DNA from 3 places in the Paenibacillus sp. LC231 genome. Region 3 is predicted to be linked to each of the others. Evidence: riboswitches for the same ligand, from Rfam matches in the RefSeq annotation. Region 3 holds a riboswitch; each other region holds the start of a gene.

Region 1 (3,283 bases), on a different contig from region 3:
TGTATCGTCCACGGCATCTCCCGCCTGGGACTGTTGCGGCTGTTTCCGGATGTTATGCGGGGTAAGCATATTGACCATCCCGCTGTGACCGTTCTAGAAGGTCGGAATGTGAAAGTTACCGCCGATGTGCCCATGTTGGTCCATGGTGACGGCGAGATCATCGGAGTGACCCCGATTGAGGTAACCCTGCAGGCAGAAGCGATTCACGTGATTTACAATGAAATGAATAACGCTGACACTGAGCGAGGGAGATACCAGTGATACGGCTTCCGGTATGGTTAAAAAACGAAGATCATCGCCTGCTTTATCTTGTGAATCTTAAGTTCAAATGCCAGTTGCTCGATTGGTGGATGCCGAAAATTACACATTTGGGCGGCGCAGTTTGCAGTATCGGCGCAGCTCTGTTGTTGTTATGTTTAGGCGATGCGGGACAGGACGGCTTGATTGCGCTGGCGGCGAGCCATTTGCTGGTACAGGTGTTGAAAATCAATTTTAGCCGCCGCAGGCCTTATTTGGCCGATGACAACGTCCATCTCTCGCACCATCCTTTAAGGGACTATTCCTTTCCGTCGGGCCATGCGACCGCTGTTTTCACTTTGGCGACGATCTTGTCATTGACATTTCCCTGGTTTTCATTGCTGCTTATTCCGTTGTCCGGCGCAGTCGGTATTTCCCGCATTTACCTGGGGCTTCATTATCCGACCGACGTCGGCGTCGGTGCGGTCATCGGCATGGCGTTCGCAATCGGCACCCATCTGTTAACTTAATATTAGATAGTCCCTATTGATTCACATCGATGCTGGTACTTCATCAGCCGGGGATGAGGTTCAGCAGACTGCCGCGGCACCACAAACAGGAGAATCTTCCTGATCCAATCCTAAAAAACCGCATACGATGCAAACAAATTCGTAAACCGGTCCGGACAAATAGAAAAAATGGGGGCCGGGTACTTCTCCGTTAAAAAGCGCAGGGTGCAAAGATTGGAGTATACTTTTTCCGCTTGCCCCATACGTCGACCGCAGCCGCCAACTCGTCCCGTCATGCTTGGTGTCCATTATTTGTCATTTCGATGAGCGATGTGATACAATACTCCTACACAAACGGCAAACAAATAGGAAAAATGGCAAACCTGATCGAAAGACAGGGACGCAAAGCTACGGGTCTAAAGTATTATTAATGCGATGATCGCCGGGTTACCCTAATGTTTTCGCAGCGAGACACTGCCTCTTGGGGGATGTGTATTTTTGTTTTGCTAGATGTCGAAGAATAGGAGGTCAGTCCTGCATTTCAATTACAAAAATCTGCATCTACCAACCATTCGCATGTATTGCAAACGCTGCGACGCTGGATTCGTATGGGCTTATGATTTTGCTGGGACCAGCAGCAGTACAGCGCGTTCTTCCGTGCAGCTACGGTTGAACACGCGCTTGGTTCTACGGCAGCGCACAGTGCGCGTATCCAGTAAGCACCCGCGAGTACGGTGCAGTATATCCATAACGAAGCGGTTCCTAAAGTGTCGGAGAGGATCAAGAAAGGGCATACCTACAATACCGGCATTCACAACCTCAAGGGCGAGACGATGCTGGACCTGCTGCCCGGCCGCAAGCTGGATGACCTGCGGACATATGCCAGGGGGCATCCGGACTTCCTGATGCTTCAGCCCAAAGCGGTGGTCATGGATTTGGCTCAGGCTTACCATACTTGGATCAGCGAATGTTTTCCAAATGCGATTCGCATCGCAGATCCGATTTCATGTTCACGGTTATGTGATCGAAAGCGTACAGGAAGTACGGAAATCCGTGCAGCGGACATTATCCCCGCGGGCGAAAGCCCACTTGAAAGCTAACCATCGCTTGCTTAATCCGCCTATGGAATCGCTCGGTGCGGAAAGTAGAAAGCGGCTGGAAGTGTTGCTGAACTATGCTCCGTTACTTCGCAGCGTATGGGAATGGAAAGAAGCGTTTACGACCTGGTACGACTGTTCGCCGAGCTTTAACATTGCCAAACTGGGATTTGAACGTTGGTGCGCGCAGGGCGATCTAATTGATCATCCCGCTGTTCGAAACACCCTTACAACCATGCGTAACTGGAAAGAGGAAATCACGAATTATCATCAATGCCGGTGGACGAATGCGACTGTAGAAGATCGTCATAATCGCATTAAAGCTTTTCAGCGCCGCCACTATTTCACTCGAAACCGCAATCGCTATAAAGCTGGTATTCTTATTGAATGTAACCGTCATCGGATGCTGGGCTAACTTTCAAGCACTGATTTTTAGGTTGAGCCAGAATTCTAAAATTTGAATATCAAGTTGCCTCAGCAACACGTACACGCACGAACATTTGTTTGATATAATAAGTACAAACGAATGTTCGGGAGTGAATGGTATGGCACAACAAGAATTAATGACGTTGAAGAGGTTTCAAGAAAAGTTTCATTCGGAAGATGCATGCCGCGAGCATCTGTTCCAGATCCGATGGACAAACGGGTTCTTCTGCCCGAAGTGCCAGCACAATGCGTTCTACTTTCTTGAAACTCGAAAGCTGTATCAATGCACGAACTGCAAGCATCAGGCTTCTGTTACCGCCGGCACGATAATGCATAAATCTCATACTCCTCTGCTGACCTGGTTTTGGGCGATTTTCCTTGTGGCGCATGATAAACGCGGTGTATCCGCCGTATTTCTTGCACGCGAACTGGAAATCTCTTACCCGACTGCGTGGTTAATGCTCCACAAGATCCGTAAAGCCATGGGAGATCGCGATGCTCAGTACCAGTTGGCTGGTTTGGTTGAGCTGGATGACGCATTCTTCGGAGCTCCAACAGAAGGAGGCAAACGTGGTCGTGGCACGGACCAAACACCTGTGCTCGTTGGGGTATCGCTTAACAAACAAGGAGCACCGCAATACGTCAAAATGCAGGTAATTCCGGATGTCAAAGGCAAGACGCTCGTCGAATTTGCGAAGCAGCACATTGAACCGGGTTCGACGATCAGTAGCGACGCCTATCGTTCGTACAATGCACTCGCAGAAGAATATAACCACCAACCGATTAAGTTCAATGTAAAGGATAATCCGGATCATCTGAAATGGCTTCACACGATGATTTCAAATGCGAAAGCCTTTATTGGCGGTACGTTCCACGGATTAGATTCCAAGCATCTGCAATCCTATTTGAACGAATTTTGCTTTCGCACCAATCGACGGCAGTTTGAAGGTCAGTTGTTTAATCGCCTGCTTGCCGCCTGTTTATCCACGGATACCGTTACCTACGGCGATCTGA
Region 2 (3,283 bases), on a different contig from region 3:
CGGATGCAAGAAAGCTGATTTGGGAGGCACCTCTTAAGCAGCAGCAAGCGATGCTTCTCCGCAAATTTGGATCTCACGTACATTTGGGAAATATCCAACCCACCGAAGTGCTTTCCCTTGAAACGATGCGCCGGGGTCTTCGTCAAGATACGTTTGAACTCGGGGTGAGAGAGAAACAAACCGATGGATTTTGTTACGTAATTTAAACATAGACCAAACCACAAGAGAATGATAAATACTAGCGGGCTGCCTATGGATATCTCCAGAGTCAGCCTATACATATTTTCGTTAAAAAGATCTATCCCGGTATCCCCTCCAGAGAACAAGCATACACTTAAAAAAGCAGGACTAGCTTGTTACTCTAATCTATGAAGGATGATTCCGTGTGAACTTACAGATCCTACCCGGGCGGAAGAGCCCCTTTTTCTATCGTCATGCTTCCAAGAAACTTTTCTACATTACCGCCGGCTCCATCATTCAAGGTTTTGCCATGGCCATGTTCTTGTTTCCTCACGCCATTCCTTCGGGGGGAGGAGCTGGAATCGCGGTGCTTCTGAACCATGCGTTTGAGATCCCGATGAGTCTCGGACTGTGGCTCGCTAATTTTATTTTCCTTGCCTTTACAGTCCCTTATCTTGATGGTGTCAGTGCCTTTGGAACCATATTTGTTATAACAGTGACGTCCGTTTCCGTTAATTTCTTCGAGGTGTTTCTAGAACCCCCGTTCGGCAACGTATGGATCGATCTTCTATTCGGCTCGGTTATTCTCGGAACAGGTGTCGCCATCCTCATAAAGCAGAGGGTATCGAATGGGGGAATCGGTTATGTTGCCTTAGCCATTTATAAGTATAAAAGAATCAACCCGGGCACCTCATTGTTCTGGATGAATGGAATCATATTCGCTTTCGCTGCCTATGTGATCGATTGGAAAATTATTATCCTTGCAGTTGTATGCCAGTGGATATCGACCCGGATCATTAACTGGATTCACCAGTTCCCTCCCCCGAAATCGGTCTATCAACCCGCTTGGCGCAAAAAGTGATTATGTATACGTGTAAGAGTGATTGACAAATATAACAAAAATATGGAAATTTGGGTCGTACGACCTATATTAAATGAAAAACAATGTAAGTTATAGTTTGAATAAGTCATAACATGTTTGGATATTCGACAAATTCATACTCTTCGTACGACAATAGCAAACCCGCTGAAAAGCGGCGACGCAAAGCTACAGGGGCTAATGTGGATCTTGCTTCAGACCGCGATGCCAGCCAGCTGCCGAATACGACGGAAGCCTCCGTCCTATTTTGCTATGGTTCATAATGGATGGTTTTTTTATTTTTTGCTGTGAGCTGTCGAATGCAGCAGCGATGAATAGTAGATCGATTTCATTATTTAACGCTTATTCTTACAAGGGAAGAAGGGAAATAATGGGTCAAAGAACACTGGTAGAAGTAAACAATCATTTTCCTAATATCCTCAGTATGACTGAAATAAAACAAAGGTTGATTGAACGGAAAGAAATTCTTTATTTGCTGCAAGAGGAAACCAGGAATATGAACAATTTGCTGTCCATACCTTATTTATTTGTTATAACAGATACGGATGGTGCCGTTATCGATTATTGCGGAACAGGTTCTTTAAGAAGTTTCCTCGAGAGGAATAATATAAAAAATGGGACCTCGTTGGCAATGAAAGACGCAGGAAGCAACGCTATTTCATTATCTATGGAACAACAAGCGCTTTCTGTCGTAATTGGGGCCGAGCATTGTAATCGCGTGTTTTCAGAATTGGCGTGTGTTTGTACTCCCCTTCGAATAAAAAATGTGATCATAGGCTACCTTGGTCTTAGTTTTCATTATTTGCACGAAGTTACATTTGCCATACCGCTCATTGAACACCTGGCCAAGAATATTGAAGAAAAATTACCTCAAAAGGATCCCGTTCTGCAAAGGGAGCTGATCTATTCTCACTTTCACCAATATGAATTAACGAATCGCGAGAAAGAAATAGCCTATGGGTGGCTTGAGAATAAAAATGTCCCTGAAATTGCTGATATTTATGGTATTAGCCAAAGCACGGTTCGTACTTTTATTAAAAAGATCTATGCAAAAACGAGAGTCAACCACAAAGGAGCATTTCTTAAAAAATTTACATAACCGTCATAAAACTTGTCTTAAAATAAAGATTACCCAATTATGGGTATTTTTTTTGTTACCGTCGAAATTTATAATGATAAGTAAGTTATATATACTGATTCGCGTTATCGATAACTGTGGCAACTGTCATCAATCACTTGTTACGACGGGGGTGGGTGAACAAGGTGATTTCTATCGAGAGTGAACTCAAACAAGTATCGAAAAAACTCGAACTTCTCCGAAGAGAACTTGAGCGAGTGGCCAGCAGTTTCGAATTGGTGCATCAAGATGTTGTCGCAATTTCACAGTCGTTGGATAAGCTGATTATTCGTTACATGGAATTAAAAAACCAAGAGGAATATATTAAAAAAAAGTAGATCTTCTTCATATTTGAATCAAGGCACAGAAGATACCTTCTGTGCCTTATGTGTTTCCAGCGTTCAAGAAAAATCGAGAGTCAGTAACCAAGGTGGGTAAAATAACAAATCCTCTTCCGCATAACGAAAGAGATCACAAGCCCAAATTTTGGTCAATGACCATAGAAGATATCTATTTAGGCGGTGAAACAAATGCCATCGCAAATATTATCAAGTGGAAAGAACAAATACGATGTGAATTAAAATAAGAAGATTTATTAAGGCAAGAAGTAAAAAGATGACCTCCGACATTCGGAGGTCATCTTCTGTTCATGGACGGCCTTCATGAATCCATGACCAGCACGCGAAGGGAGGTGCGGCGGAGGATTCGCGAAGCCAGCCAGCAGCCGCTGATGGCGATAACAAGCGCGATCAGAGTCAGCCCAATGACGAGCGGCCATTCCATGATAAGCGGCAGCTTGACAATCCCATAGGCAGAGAGCAGACCGCGCAGCACGGCCGGCAATGCGTAGACGCCGCAAGCGATGCCAGCCAGCGCACCGAGCGCAGCCAGTCCGGCAATGCCGCTTGTCAAGGCACGACGAATGTCGGTTGCGGTCAGGCCGAGCGAGGCATAAATGCCATATGTTTTCGTTTCCTTACGAATATGCAGCCGGCAAGTTGTATAAACAATAAGACAAGTGACAGCCATGAACAGTAGGGCCAGCATACTCATCGGAATGAGCAAAACCGCCGCAGCTTCTTTGAATACGGAATCGAGCAGCACTT
Region 3 (3,283 bases):
CGTTCGATATAACCTTTCCCCGAGGAGCGGATGTTCCACAAACTTGGCTTCTGTCAATTCCAGCTGATTCACATACCCCCGCGCGATACCGTCTCCTCCGACGCAAAGCTCTCCTACTACTCCGATCGGCTGAAGCTTCAACTGTTTATCAAGAATATAAGCGGAGGAATTGCATATTGGTCTGCCAATTGGAATGGTCGATTCGAAATCACGTTCGATCGGGAAGTAAGTGGAGAACGTCGTGTTTTCCGCCGGACCGTACATATTGATCATCCGCAGATCGGGGCACCTCTTCCTTACGGCATTTACGTGCTTTGGCGATAACGCTTCTCCGCCGACTAGCAAGGTGTCTAACGTACGAAAGGCGTCTGGATCCTGTTCGGCCAGATTATGGAACTGAGCCGTTGTCAGGAACCAAGCCGTAATGCGGTGACCGATGATGGTTTCCTTCAATTTATAAAGGTCAAACAGGTCCGTGTCCTTCATCAAATACAAGGTAGATCCGTTCAAAAGGGATCCCCAAATTTCAAAGGTCGACGCATCGAATGATATTGTACCGGTTTGCAAAATTCGATGCTCCTTGGAAAAGTTGAAATAATTGGTATTCTTGACCAGTCTTACGATGTTGCGATGTTCAACCATGATCCCTTTTGGTGTCCCCGTTGATCCGGAAGTATAGATGATATACGCAAGACTTTGCGAGGTTACTGCAGATATCGTATGGGAACAGCTATCAAGGCTTAGCTTCGCGTTGTCCCAATAAATTACTTTTCCTTCAAATGCAATGTCAGGCTTCCAACTGGAAGGGGCCAGCAAAAATCCCGCCCGACTGTCCTCGAGCATATATTCGATTCTTTCGCACGGAGAATCGGCTTCGATGGGCATATAAGCGCCGCCAGCTTTCAATATGGCTGTAAGCCCGACAATCATACTGACAGACCGATCCGCGACAATGCCAACGACGCTCTCCGGCTTAACGCCGTGATCCTGCAGTGCTTTTGCAAGCTGATTCGCGTGATCGTCCAATTCCCGATAGGACATCTGATGGTCCTCGGTCATGATCGCCGGGCGATCGGGGGTTAAGCGGACCTGTTCCTCAAACAAGTAATGGACCGTTTGGCTGGAAGGAAAGTCCGTCTTAGTTCCGCTGAAAGCCTGAATCTTTCTCTCCTCTTCTTCTGACATCATGCGTATGTCGGCAATCACCTTCTCGGGGAAATCAACGACTTCATGCACAATTCGGCTCAAGTGGCCGCTCATTTGCTCGATCGTTTCTTTTCTGTACGAGCGGGTCGAATATTCAAGGTGTATCATGATAAATTCCTTCTTAAAAGCCGTCAAAGCAAGCTCAAACGTCCCCAACTGATCGGATTCATAAGGAGTGGCATTGGCGTTTTGCCAAGTAAACGCCGCTTTGATGAACGGGTTACCGCTCAAATTCTTTCGCATATTCCGATCTTCGAGTGCTTGCATCGTGGCATGCTTGACTTCTATCAGAAACTTACCTAATGGCTTATGTACAGTAGGAGAGTAACGTATAGGAAACATCTGTCTTTCCAACAGATACCCGATTACAGGATCATCCTCGCCGGTAAATTTGGCAAGCAGGATCGCATAACAAGCCATAAGTGCCATATCCACAGTTATTCCGAAATTGAACGCAAGTTCATGGAGTTTTCGGGTCGTTGCAAAATCAAGGGAAAAACTAACCCGGTTTCCTTCATCGTTGGCCCATCCCCCCCTCGGCATTTCGTCAATTGATACTTCATATGTCGTTTGTTCCATGACCATCAACCTCCCGGACTATCGATTCATTAATGTCTGATTGTTAACGAACAGAAAAATCCTCTTCGCATTCTGCGATGAAGCAGTGTCCCCCTTCAACCCCAAACTAGTTTTTTTATAGCGAAGCCATCGCTGTTTTATGGAACGTCAAAAAAACCCCTTTCTTCAATTCAAAATAATGAATAAAACGGAGGTTTCCCGTTGTATTCGGCAACTGGCTGGCATTGCGGTCGCAGTAGATCCCGCATTAGCCCCTATAGCTTTGCGTCGCCACCTTTCGGTGGGTTTGCTATTGTCGTACAAAAATAGTATTTAAATTGTAAACCATGATTATATTATGTATTCGATTTACATTTACTGTATCTTGTTTCCAAATGAAAATCGATAGGTCTTTTGTTCAATATTGTCTTTCAAGAATGGTTTTGATGATATTGATAACCCTCATGAGACACTAGGTCGCAATAGTTAATCTTTACTAATTTTTGCTATTCCCCGACTTCACTCCACTTCACTTAACTATGTATTAAAGCTATTTTGTTCATTAGGCAGGATACGTTTTTCTGTTATTACCTGGACATTAGATGATGGCTGATTAAGTCAATAGTTCTATTTTACAAATTCACCCCTATATCCGTTGCCCTAATTACGACAACGGAAATCATTAGATTCAATAACTTTTGTCTCTTGTCATCCGGGACTAAAATACCGTTTATAACTGGTCATGACATCTCGCTTCCGATCAGAAAACTTTCATAAGTTCAAATCACTTGGTAATTCCATTCTTAAGTTCCCGGTCTAATGGATCACTGGACAATAAAATAAAGAGCCGTTGTCCAGGACAACGGCCTCATATTGCTATATGTCATGAACAGTTTTAAAAAGGGCCGGTTATTTTTACCTTGATTTTATTGGATTCAACCGTTATCCCGTTCAATGTAATTCGAATCGACAATTCGGCTTGCCCCGGATGCTTGGCGATAATCTTTCCTTTTGGGTCGATCTCCGCCTTATCCGGACGACTGCTCAAATACTCAATGTGAGCGCCGGATAACTCCTTCGTCGTTCTTCCTCTCTCAAGGAAGACTTCGTAAGAATAATCGACTTCATCCCCCGGGTGAAGCTGGAGCGATTCAGCCTCGAGCTGTACTTTGTCTAGCGGCATGACCAGATTCGGGTCGCTATACTTCATCAGCTCGCTGCCGTATTTGAAATAGAAGTTGCCAAAGTCGTCCTGCGCAAGCTTTTCCGCATTGCTCTCCAACAAGATGGACAGCGATTTGCTTGCTGTGTCAATCTTAAACATCTTGCTCGTGTACGTGTGGTCAGCAACATATCCCGTATAAATGGTACCGTACACATTGCCGTCGGTTCCAACGGTCAAGCGAGGATTGCTGTGTGCATAATCTGCTGTAGGAAACATATCCTCGCTGTAAATAATCTCTTGGCGTTCCGTATCATAGATGAACAGAGCCCCCAGCGCCATTCCCCATATGTTACC

What was found. A riboswitch is a leader RNA that binds a small molecule or an ion and turns the genes downstream of it on or off. The one in region 3 is predicted to bind cyclic di-GMP.
Region 1: another riboswitch for cyclic di-GMP. It lies ahead of AK95_RS35365 (ISL3 family transposase); the one in region 3 lies ahead of AK95_RS05870 (non-ribosomal peptide synthetase).
Region 2: another riboswitch for cyclic di-GMP. It lies ahead of AK95_RS33940 (helix-turn-helix transcriptional regulator); the one in region 3 lies ahead of AK95_RS05870 (non-ribosomal peptide synthetase).

Annotation. Positions count from the first base shown of each region.
Region 1 is NZ_JFOM01000026.1:399,851-403,133, reverse strand. It holds gene AK95_RS18940 (diacylglycerol/lipid kinase family protein) at 1-261, shown strand, start outside; gene AK95_RS18935 (phosphatase PAP2 family protein) at 258-767, shown strand; cyclic di-GMP riboswitch class I at 1,113-1,201, shown strand; partial or broken gene AK95_RS35365 (ISL3 family transposase) at 1,302-2,258, shown strand; gene AK95_RS18925 (IS1595-like element ISPaen6 family transposase) at 2,389-3,283, shown strand, end outside.
Region 2 is NZ_JFOM01000053.1:343,040-346,322, reverse strand. It holds gene comA (phosphosulfolactate synthase) at 1-206, shown strand, start outside; gene AK95_RS28790 (YitT family protein) at 398-1,042, shown strand; cyclic di-GMP riboswitch class I at 1,188-1,283, shown strand; gene AK95_RS33940 (helix-turn-helix transcriptional regulator) at 1,431-2,159, shown strand; gene AK95_RS28785 (Spo0E family sporulation regulatory protein-aspartic acid phosphatase) at 2,324-2,515, shown strand; gene AK95_RS28775 (ABC transporter permease) at 2,838-3,283, opposite strand, start outside.
Region 3 is NZ_JFOM01000009.1:159,230-162,512, reverse strand. It holds gene AK95_RS05870 (non-ribosomal peptide synthetase) at 1-1,785, opposite strand, end outside; cyclic di-GMP riboswitch class I at 1,992-2,086, opposite strand; gene AK95_RS05865 (NHL repeat-containing protein) at 2,660-3,283, opposite strand, start outside.